DNA from 2 places in the Streptomyces endophyticus genome. Region 2 is predicted to be linked to the other one. Evidence: riboswitches for the same ligand, from Rfam matches in the RefSeq annotation. Region 2 holds a riboswitch; the other holds the start of a gene.

Region 1 (5,264 bases), on a different contig from region 2:
ACGTGACGACGTCGGCGTGCGGGACCGGGTTGGGGTGCAGGCCCGCGGCCACGAGGCCCGCGAAGTGCGCCATGTCGACCCAGAGCAGCGCCTCGACCTCGTCGGCGATGCGACGGAACTCGGCGAAGTCCAGCTGGCGCGGGTACGCGGACCAGCCGGCGATGATCACCTTGGGGCGGTGCTCCTTGGCGAGCCGCTCGACCTCGGCCATGTCGACCAGGCCCGCGTCGTCCACGTGGTACGGGACCACGTTGAACTGCTTGCCGGAGAAGTTCAGGCGCATGCCGTGCGTGAGGTGGCCGCCGTGCGCCAGGTCCAGGCCGAGGATCGTGTCGCCCGGCTTGGCGATGGCGAAGAGGGCGGCCTGGTTCGCGGAGGCGCCCGAGTGCGGCTGCACGTTCGCGTACTCGGCGCCGAAGAGCGCCTTCACACGGTCGATGGCGATCTGCTCGGTGACGTCGACGTGCTCGCAGCCGCCGTAGTAGCGGCGGCCGGGGTAGCCCTCCGCGTACTTGTTGGTGAGGACCGAGCCCTGGGCCTCCATGACGGCGGCCGGGGCGAAGTTCTCCGACGCGATCATTTCGAGGGTCGACTGCTGGCGCTTCAGCTCGGCGTCGACCGCGACGGCGACCTCGGGGTCGAGCTCGTGCAGGGATTCGTTCAGTACGGACATCGGTGGAGTCAGCTCCCGGAGAATGCGGTGTACTCGTCGGCGGTGAGCAGGTCCTTCGGCTCCTCGGCAAGGCGGACCTTGAACAGCCAGCCGCCCTCGAACGGGGCCGAGTTCACGAGGGCCGGGTCGTCGACGACGTCCTGGTTGATCTCGGTGACCTCGCCGCCCACGGGGGAGTACAGGTCGGAGACGGACTTGGTCGACTCGAGCTCGCCGCAGGTCTCGCCCGCGGTCACGGTGTCACCGACCTCGGGGAGCTGGACGAACACGATGTCACCGAGCGCGTTCGCGGCGTGCTCCGTGATGCCGATCGTGGCGACGCCGTCCTCGACGGCCGAGAGCCACTCGTGCTCCTTGCTGTAACGCAGCTGCTGGGGGTTGCTCATGATGCGAATTCTCCTGTACGCGGGAAGGTGCTGGTGACGGCGGGGCTACAAGGGGGTGCTGGGGCGCCTACTTCTGGCGCTTGTAGAACGGCAGGGCCACGACCTCGTACGGCTCGTGCTTGCCGCGGATGTCGACGCCGACACCCGCCGTACCCGGCTCCGCGTGCGCGGGGTCCACGTACGCCATCGCGATCGGCTTGCCCAGCGTCGGGGACGGGGCGCCGGAGGTGACCTCGCCGATGACCTGTCCGTCCACGACGACGGACATCCCGGCGCGCGGGACGCGGCGGCCCTCGGCGATGAGGCCGACGAGCTTGCGGGGCGGGTTGGCCTCGGCGCGCTCGGCGGCGGCGACCAGCGCGTCGTGGCCCACGAAGTCGCCCCCGTGGGAGGTCTTTTCGAACTTCACGACGCGGCCGAGACCGGCGTCGAAGGGGGTGAGGTCGGTGGTCAGCTCGTGCCCGTACAGCGGCATGCCCGCCTCAAGGCGCAGCGTGTCACGGCAGGACAGGCCGCAGGGGATGAGGCCGTACTCGGCGCCCGCCTTGGTCAGTGCCTGCCACAGCTTCTCGGCGTCGGCGGGGGAGACGAACAGCTCGAAGCCGTCCTCGCCGGTGTATCCGGTGCGCGCGATGAGCGCCTGCACACCGGCGACGGTGCCGGGCAGCCCCGCGTAGTACTTCAGGCCGTCCAGGTCCGCGTCAGTGACGGACTTCACGATCGCCGCGGAGGCCGGACCCTGCACCGCGAGCAGCGCGTACGCGTCGTGGTCGTCGCGGACCTCGGCGTCGAAGCCGGCGGCGCGCTCGGTGAGGGCGTCGAGCACGACCTGCGCGTTGCCCGCGTTGGCGACCACCATGTATTCGGTCTCGCCGAGCCGGTACACGATCAGGTCGTCGAGGATCCCGCCGTCCGCGCGGCAGATCATGGTGTAGCGGGCGCGGCCGAGGCCGACGGAGCCGATGTTGCCGACGAGGGCGTGGTTGAGCAGGTCCACGGCCTGGGGCCCGGACACCGTGATCTCGCCCATGTGGGAGAGGTCGAAGAGACCGGCCCGCGTGCGCACGGCGTTGTGCTCGTCACGCTCGCTGCCGTAGCGCAGCGGCATGTCCCAGCCGGCGAAGTCGGTCATCGTGGCGCCGAGCGAACGATGCAGGGCGTCGAGAGATGTCGTACGGGTCATCAGGGTGCTCCCGGGCATGACGGCGATGGCGGAGTCCCGTATCGCGTACGAGACGTCCTCCCCATCTGTCATCGGAACCTGAGAGGTTCGCCCCGAGGGGCTTGCACCTTGGGTGGGGGCGTCACGTCACAAAGACGCCCCACTTTTCAGATCTGCCTCGCCCGCGCGGTACGGGGCCTGAGAGATTCAAGGGAGGAACTTGCTCCTTCGGCGTCCGGGCACTCGTCGTACCCAGAACTCTCCCGCGCGGATTCAAGCGGCCGGTATGCAGTTGCGGGCACATCATTGCATGCCCGTCCGACAGGGAAAGCCCTTGAGGGGCATTACCTTCTCTTTACACTTGAGGGGCAAGGGTGACGTGACCGGAACGGGGAGGACGATCACGGTGCACAAGGCAGTGGCGGGGGCTTACGCGGTATCCGCTTCGGCGTCGGTGGTGGCGGGGGTGCGGATCCCCGGCCAGCGCTCGGTGCGGGACCTGCGCGGCCGTCGCGGCCACACACCGCGGCAGCTCGCCTTCGCGGCGGGCGACCTGGTCGTGCTCTCGGGCCTGCCGGGCAGCGGGAAGTCGACGCTGATGCGGCGGGCCGTGACCGAGATCCGGATCGATTCGCAGGACACCCGCGAGCGCTGGGCCGCGCGCATGCCGCGCTACCTGCCGTACGGGCTGTACCGCCCGCTGGTCCGCGTCGCGCACTACGTGGGGCTGCGCCGGGCGATGCGCTCGGGGGCGAGCGTCGTCGTGCACGACTGCGGTACGCAGGCGTGGGTGCGCCGCTGGGTGATCCGCACGGCGCGGCGGCGTGGGGTGGCCGTCCATCTGATGCTGCTCGACGTACCGGCGGACACGGCCCTGGAAGGGCAGCGGGACCGCGGCCGCGGGGTGTCCCGGTACGCCTTCGCCCGGCACCGCAGGGCGGTGGGGGCGCTCGTCAGCTCGACGGAGCGGGGGGACCTGCCGGCCGGGATGGAGTCCGCGGTGCTGCTCGACCGGGCGGCGATGGAGGCGCTGGGAGGGATCACGTTCGGCGACTGACCCCGGGACCCCCTGCGCAAGCGGAAGGAACCGCACCGTGTCCAATTGTGTGGACGAGTTAAGGTCGGGCGGGCACAGCAGCGGGCAGAACAGCAGAGGTTGATGGCAGTCATGGAGTTCCCAGGCACCCCGGAGTCGGGTCACGGTCACGCCCAGGGGCACGAGGGCGGCTACGCCCACCCCGCGCAGGGCTGGCCCGCCAACGAGTTGGAGGAGGTCCTCGCCGCGGCACTCGGCCAACAGGCGGGGAACTCGGCGGGCGGCCGGATCGTCGAGGCGCTCGGCCGCAGCCACGTGTGGATCCCGCTGCCCAGGGGCGGTTCGAACGCCAGCAGGGACCTCGACCTGCCGACTCTGGAGATCGAGGGCCAGGCCTACGTCCCGGTGTTCAGCTCCGAGCAGCAGTTCATGGCCGTCACCGGTGGCCGGATGGACTGCACGGTGGCCCCGGCCGTGGAGTTCGCGCGCGGCCTTCCGCCGCAGGTCGGCATCGCCGTGAACCCGGACGGCACGGTGGGCGTCCCGCTGCCGCCGCCGGCCGTCGCCGAGCTGGCCCGCAGCGGTCGCACGGCGCTGGACGGCCCGGCGACGGGTGGCCGCGTGGTGCTGAGCGAGCCGGACTGGCAGCTCGACCCCATGGACTTCCTGGCCGCGGTGCGTGAGGAGTTCGAGGCGCTCGGCACGGTGCTGAGCGCCCGGCGCTGCCTCGCGACCGTGGAGGATGCGGAGCCGTCCCTGTTCATCGGCGTGGAGCTGTCGCAGGCCGCGGGTGCCGCGGGCGCCGTGCGGGACCTTCCGTTGGACGCGCTGGGGCGGGCGTTGGGCCGCGCACCGCTGGCCTGGACCGTCAACCTGGTGTTCCTGGATGTGACGCAGGACCCGGTCGCGGACTGGCTGCGTACACACGTACGGCCGTTCTACGTACGAGAAGGGTGACGGCGTCCGTCAAGTCGGTGTCAGTATCGCCGCTTAAGCTGGTTTCATGACGTGACCGGTCGGCGCTTCGCTTTCCGGCCACATGTGGGACACGGACGTATTTGAAGAGCCGAAGGGGCGGTTACGGGTGAGCGCGTCGGGCACGGCCGCGGCCGGACAGGTCGAGCACATGCTGCGCCAGGTGACGCCGGGACGCTACGACGCGTACGAGGCGCTCCTCAAGGCCCTCGCCGACCCCGGGGCCGGGCAGGTCTGGATGCTGCTCTGGCACGGCCAGGCCGGCTCCCCGGACGCCCAGTTCGGGAACATGGAGGTGGACGGCTTCTCGTACGCCCCCTGCGTCACCTCCGCCCAGGAGCTCTCCGCCTCCGGCTGGTCGCGGGCGTACGAGGTGGTGAGCGGGGTCGACGCGGCGCGCACGCTCTACCCGGACCACTACGGGCTCTGGCTGAACCCGCACGCGCCGGGCGGCGGCGTCGGCATCCCGTGGCTCGACCTGCGGCGCATCGCGGGCGGCCTGGACCGGCAGCCGGCGGGCCCGCTGCGGCTCTCCGAACCCGCCATCGAGATCCCCCAGTTCTACGCGGTCCTGACGCAGAACGCGCACCGTACGACGGCGATCCGCTCCCTGCGCCGCGCCTGGGTCCAGCCCACGCTGGGCGCGCCCTACCTCGCCATCGGCCTGGACGTCTACGACACGTCCCCGGCGTCCGTGGACGCGGTCCGGGCGATGATGCAGCAGTCCATCCCGGCGGTCCCCGAGGGACTCCCGGTCTCCACGGTCGCGATGTCGGACGAGTACGACCCGGTGGCGATGTGGCTGCGGCAGGCACGTCCGTTTTATGACCGGGAGGCCCATGCGGCTCCCGCCGGGGGTGGGTACGGATTCCCGCCGCCGTACGGGGCGACGTACTGAAAAGATTGTCCTCAATCGCCGGACGGGCTGGAATATCCAGCCCGTCCGGCGTTTGAGGACATCATGTCCGGTTCACCCCAACTGCCCCGTGTCCGACCCCCGTTCACGGCAGTCCGGATAACGGAACACCCCAG
Region 2 (5,264 bases):
AGATCAGCGAGCAAGTGATGGAGCTTCTGGGCGCTCTTTCGCCGCTCGTGGAGCCGTTGAGCCTGGACGAGGCGTTCGTCGATCTCGAAGCCGGTGAGGCGGCCTGGGACGCCGCTTCGGCGGAGGCCGTGGGGTGGCGGCTGCGGGCCGACATCCGGCGCGTGACGGGTCTGACCGGTTCCGTGGGGCTCGCCGCGTCCAAGATGCTCGCGAAGATCGGCTCTGAGGAGGCCAAGCCGGACGGGCTGGTGCTCATACGGCCCGGAACCGAGCGGGCGCTGCTCGGGCCGCGGTCCGTGCGGATCCTGCCCGGCGTCGGGCCCGCGACGGCGGATCATCTGCGGCGGGCCGGGATCCAGACCGTGGAGGAGATCGCGGGGGCCGGCGAGGACGAGCTGGTGCGCCTCCTCGGGAAGGCGCACGGCAGCCATCTGTACGAGATGGCGCTGGCCCGCGACGAGCGGCCCGTCGTCGCCGAGCGGGACTCCAAGTCCGTATCGGTCGAGGACACGTACGACGTGGACATCCATGACCGGGTGCGGGTCCGGATGGAGGTGCGCAGGCTCGCGGGCCGGTGCGTGGAGCGGCTGAGAGCGGCCGAGCGCTCGGGGCGGACCGTGGTGCTGAAGGTGCGGCGCTACGACTTCTCGACGCTGACGCGCTCCGAGACGCTACGGGGGCCGACGGACGATCCCGGGGTGGTGCGGGAGGCCGCGGCGCGGTTGCTGGAGGGCGTGGACACGACCGGTGGCGTGCGGTTGTTGGGGGTCGGTGTCAGCGGGCTTGCCGACTTCACGCAGGAGGACCTGTTCGCGCAGTTCGCCGCCGCGGAGGAGGCTGCCGCCGAGGAGCTGGAGGGGGACGCGGGGTCGGTCGAGTCCGTGGAGGCGGCCGAGCCCGAGCCGACGCCCGTGGAGCGGAAGTGGCTGGCCGGGCACGATGTGCGGCATGCCGAGTTCGGGGCCGGGTGGGTGCAGGGGAGCGGGCTCGGGCGGGTGACCGTGCGGTTCGAGACGCCGTACGCGGAGGTGCCGGGGCGGGTGCGGACGTTCCGGGTCGATGATCCGGAGCTGGAGCCGGCGGAGCCGCTGCCGCTCGTCGAAGGAGCCGAGGAGGCTCAGGTCGGGTCGTCCTCCGCGCCCGCGACCTTGCCGAACGTGACGTCGGGCGACTGAGGAGCCGTGATGTCCAGACCGTAGTGGTCGTAGAGCTGGAGCTCCTGCTCAGGGGAGAGATGGCGGCCCACGCCGAAGTCTGGGGCGTCCTTGATCAGGGAGCGCTCGAAGGGCACGTGCAGCGTGCCTTCCTTGAAGTCGCTGGGTTCGAGCGGGACGAAGGCATCGCGGCTGAACAGGCCGGTCCGTATCGCGGCCCACTCCGGCACGCCCGTGGCGTCGTCCAGGTACACCTCGTCGATGGTGCCGATCTTGGCCCCGTTGCGGTCGAACGCCTTGCGGCCGATCAGGTTGCGCGGATCGACATCGGTCTGCACGGGCCCTCCAACTGATCGCGATGATCGCAACTGGTCTGTAACCACTACGAAAGAGCACATTGTGGAAGGCGGCCACTCGGGGGCTTTGGGCAAGTAGCCGCTGGTAGGCTGGCAGACGGCTGCTGACCCCGTGCGGGAGAGTCCTCCGACAGTCGTCGGAAGGCGCCGAAGGAGCAAATCCTCCCCGGAATCTCTCAGGCCCATGTACCGCACGGACGAGGTCACTCTGGAAAGCAGGGCGGGGTGCACGGTTTCCGCTCTCACCGACGGTGCAAGCCGGTGTGTTCCGTGTTTTCGCGGGGTGGGCCGGTGAAGCTCTCAGGTTGAGATGACAGAGGGGGAGGCCGTCCGGGTACCCGCGCCATGGTGCCCCTCGAAGGTCGCGATGACCAGGAGGCCTCCGCATGACAGCCAACCGTATTCCGCTCTCCCAGTTGGAGCGAGGAATCCCCTTCGAGCAGCGCCACATCGGCCCCGATGGCGCCGCTCAGGCCAAGATGCTCGCGCAGGTCGGCTACGGCTCGCTGGACGAGCTGACCGCGGCCGCGGTGCCCGATGTGATCAAGAGCGCCGAGGCGCTCGACCTTCCGGCAGCCCGCAGCGAGGCCGAGGTGCTCGCCGAGCTGAAGTCGCTCGCCGAGCGCAACCAGGTGCTCGGCTCGATGATCGGCCTCGGCTACTACGGGACGTTCACGCCGCCCGTCATCCTGCGCAATGTCATGGAGAACCCCTCCTGGTACACGGCGTACACGCCCTACCAGCCGGAGATCTCGCAGGGCCGCCTCGAGGCGCTGCTCAACTTCCAGACCATGGTCGCCGAGCTGACCGGACTGCCCACCTCGGGCGCCTCGCTGCTCGACGAGGGCACGGCCGCCGCCGAGGCGATGGCTCTCTCGCGCCGCGTGGGCAAGGTCAAGAACGGCGTGTACGTCGTCGACGCCGATGCCCTGCCGCAGACCATCGCGGTCATCGAGACGCGCGCCGAGCCGACCGGCGTCGAGATCGTCGTCGCCGACCTGAGCGAGGGCCTCCCCGCGGAGGTCGCCGAGCGCGGCGTCGTGGGTGTGCTCGTGCAGTACCCCGGCGCCTCCGGTGTCGTGCGGGACATCAAGCCCGTGATCGACCAGGCGCACGAGCTGGGCGCCATCGTCACCGTTGCCGCTGATCTTCTTGCTCTGACGCTGCTGACCTCGCCCGGTGACCTCGGCGCGGACATCGCCATCGGTACGACGCAGCGCTTCGGTGTCCCGATGGGCTTCGGCGGTCCGCACGCCGGATACATGGCCGTGCGCGAGAAGTTCGCGCGCTCGCTGCCGGGCCGCCTCGTCGGTGTCTCCGTCGACGCCGACGGGAACAAGGCGTACCGCCTCGCCCTGCAGACCCGTGAGCAGCACATCCGCCGCGAGAAGGCGACCAGCAACATCTGTACCGCGCAGGTGCTGCTCGCCGTCATGGCCGGCATGTACGCCGTGTACCACGGGCCCGATGGCCTCAAGTCGATCGCGCGGCGCACCCACCGCTACGCCACCCTGCTCGCCGCGGGGCTCACGGCGGGCGGCGTCGAGGTCGTGCACGGCGCGTACTTCGACACCCTCACCGTGCGGGTGCCGGGCAAGGCCGCCGAGGCCGTCTCCGCCGCGCGCGAGGGGGGCGTCAACCTGCGCCTCGTGGACGCCGATCACGTCTCGCTCGCCTGTGACGAGACCACCACGCGGGCCCAACTGGGCGCCGTGTGGAGCGCGTTCGGTGTAGAGGCGGACATCGAGGCCCTGGACGCCGAGGTGCAGGACACGCTGCCGGACGGGCTGCTGCGCGAGGACGAGTACCTGGCGCACCCCGTCTTCCACCAGTACCGCTCCGAGACGGCGATGCTGCGCTACCTGCGGGCGCTCGCCGACCGCGACTACGCGCTGGACCGCGGCATGATCCCGCTGGGCTCCTGCACGATGAAGCTCAACGCGACGACGGAGATGGAGCCGGTCACCTGGCCCGAGTTCGGCCAGCTGCACCCCTTCGCCCCCGCCGAGCAGGCGCAGGGCTATCTGACGCTCATCCGTGAGCTGGAGGAGCGGCTCGCCGAGGTCACCGGCTACGACAAGGTGTCGCTGCAGCCGAACGCCGGCTCGCAGGGCGAGCTCGCCGGTCTGCTCGCCGTCCGCGGCTACCACCGGGCGAACGGCGACGAGCAGCGCACCGTCTGCCTCATCCCGTCCTCCGCGCACGGCACGAACGCCGCGAGCGCCGTGATGGCCGGCATGAAGGTCGTCGTCGTGAAGACCGCCGACGACGGCGAGGTCGACATCGAGGACCTGCGCGCCAAGATCGAGCAGTACGCCGAGCAGCTCTCCGTCCTCATGATCACCTACCCGTCGACGCACGGTGTCTTCGAGGAGCACGTCGCCGACATCTGCGCCGCCGTGCACGACGCGGGCGGTCAGGTCTACGTCGACGGCGCCAACCTCAACGCCCTGGTGGGCCTCGCCAAGCCGGGCCGCTTCGGCGGCGACGTCTCGCACCTGAACCTGCACAAGACGTTCTGCATCCCGCACGGCGGCGGCGGTCCGGGCGTCGGCCCGGTGGGTGTGCGCGAGCACCTCGCGCCGTACCTGCCGAACCACCCGCTGCAGTCGGCCGCGGGTCCCGAGACGGGTGTCGGCCCGATCTCCGCGGCGCCGTGGGGCTCCGCCGGGATCCTGCCGATCTCCTGGGCGTACGTGCGGCTCATGGGCGGCGAGGGGCTGAAGCGGGCCACGCAGGTGGCCGTGCTCTCCGCGAACTACATCGCCAAGCGGCTCGAGCCGCACTTCCCGGTGCTCTACAACGGTCCGGGCGGCCTCGTCGCGCACGAGTGCATCGTGGACCTGCGGCCGCTCAGCAAGGCGACGGGCGTGAGCATCGATGATGTCGCCAAGCGGCTCATCGACTACGGGTTCCACGCGCCGACCATGTCGTTCCCGGTCGCCGGGACGTTCATGATCGAGCCCACCGAGAGCGAGGACATCGACGAGCTCGACCGGTTCTGCGACGCGATGATCGCGATTCGCGGCGAGATCGAGCGGGTCGCCACCGGCGAGTGGGCGGCCGACGACAACCCGCTGCGGAACGCTCCGCACACGGCCGGGATGCTCGGCGGTGAGTGGGAGCACGCGTACAGCCGGGAAGAAGGTGTCTTCCCGGCCGGGGTGGTCGCCTCGGACAAGTACTGGCCGCCGGTGCGGCGCATCGACCAGGCGTTCGGCGACCGGAACCTGGTGTGCTCCTGCCCGCCACTCGACGCCTACGAGGGCTGATCCACTCGGGACTGCGCGGCCTCTGGTCGCGCAGTCCTGCTCAGCTGATCCCTACGCCGCCGTCACCACCGTGCCCAGTGGGCGGTGCGGGGCGATGATCCTGCCACTGGGCAGCAGCTCGCCGGTGTCCTCGAAGAGCAGGACCCCGTTGCAGAGGAGGCTCCACCCCTGCTCGGGGTGGTGAGCCACAGGGAGTGCTGCTTCCCTGTCCTCGGATTCCGCTGTCGGGCAGGCTGGCTGGTGCTGGCACATGGATGGGATCTTTCGCTGCGAAGTGATCTCGATGACGTGGGCTGTGCTTGCTGTACTGGCGGTGCTGGTGGTGCCTGTCGTGCTGCGGCTTGAAGGCTTGTTCATGGCCGCCCCCCGATTTCGTGAGTTCTGGAACCCAGTGTTGCCCTGTGGGCGTCAATCCGCAGGGATTTCCTTGCAGCGGTCCTTATGGGTTGGAGACGCATCACCCGTGCGGACGGTTCAGTCCA

The links. Region 2 has a riboswitch for glycine ahead of gcvP (aminomethyl-transferring glycine dehydrogenase). Riboswitches for the same ligand answer to the same signal wherever they lie in the genome.
Region 1: it holds a riboswitch for glycine, as region 2 does, so the genes downstream of both, gcvT (glycine cleavage system aminomethyltransferase GcvT) here and gcvP (aminomethyl-transferring glycine dehydrogenase) in region 2, are expected to answer to the same signal.

What each region holds. Positions count from the first base shown of each region.
Region 1 covers NZ_JAOZYC010000113.1:54,447-59,710, reverse strand. The annotation lists gene glyA (serine hydroxymethyltransferase) at 1-673, opposite strand, end outside; gene gcvH (glycine cleavage system protein GcvH) at 682-1,059, opposite strand; gene gcvT (glycine cleavage system aminomethyltransferase GcvT) at 1,127-2,242, opposite strand; glycine riboswitch at 2,298-2,398, opposite strand; glycine riboswitch at 2,399-2,497, opposite strand; gene OKJ99_RS17410 (AAA family ATPase) at 2,676-3,278, shown strand; gene OKJ99_RS17405 (enhanced serine sensitivity protein SseB) at 3,390-4,214, shown strand; gene OKJ99_RS17400 (enhanced serine sensitivity protein SseB C-terminal domain-containing protein) at 4,342-5,130, shown strand.
Region 2 covers NZ_JAOZYC010000193.1:9,129-14,392, forward strand. The annotation lists gene OKJ99_RS38685 (DNA polymerase IV) at 1-1,175, shown strand, start outside; gene OKJ99_RS38690 (PRC-barrel domain-containing protein) at 1,118-1,492, opposite strand; glycine riboswitch at 1,616-1,712, shown strand; gene gcvP (aminomethyl-transferring glycine dehydrogenase) at 1,897-4,782, shown strand; gene OKJ99_RS38700 (DUF5999 family protein) at 4,834-5,034, opposite strand.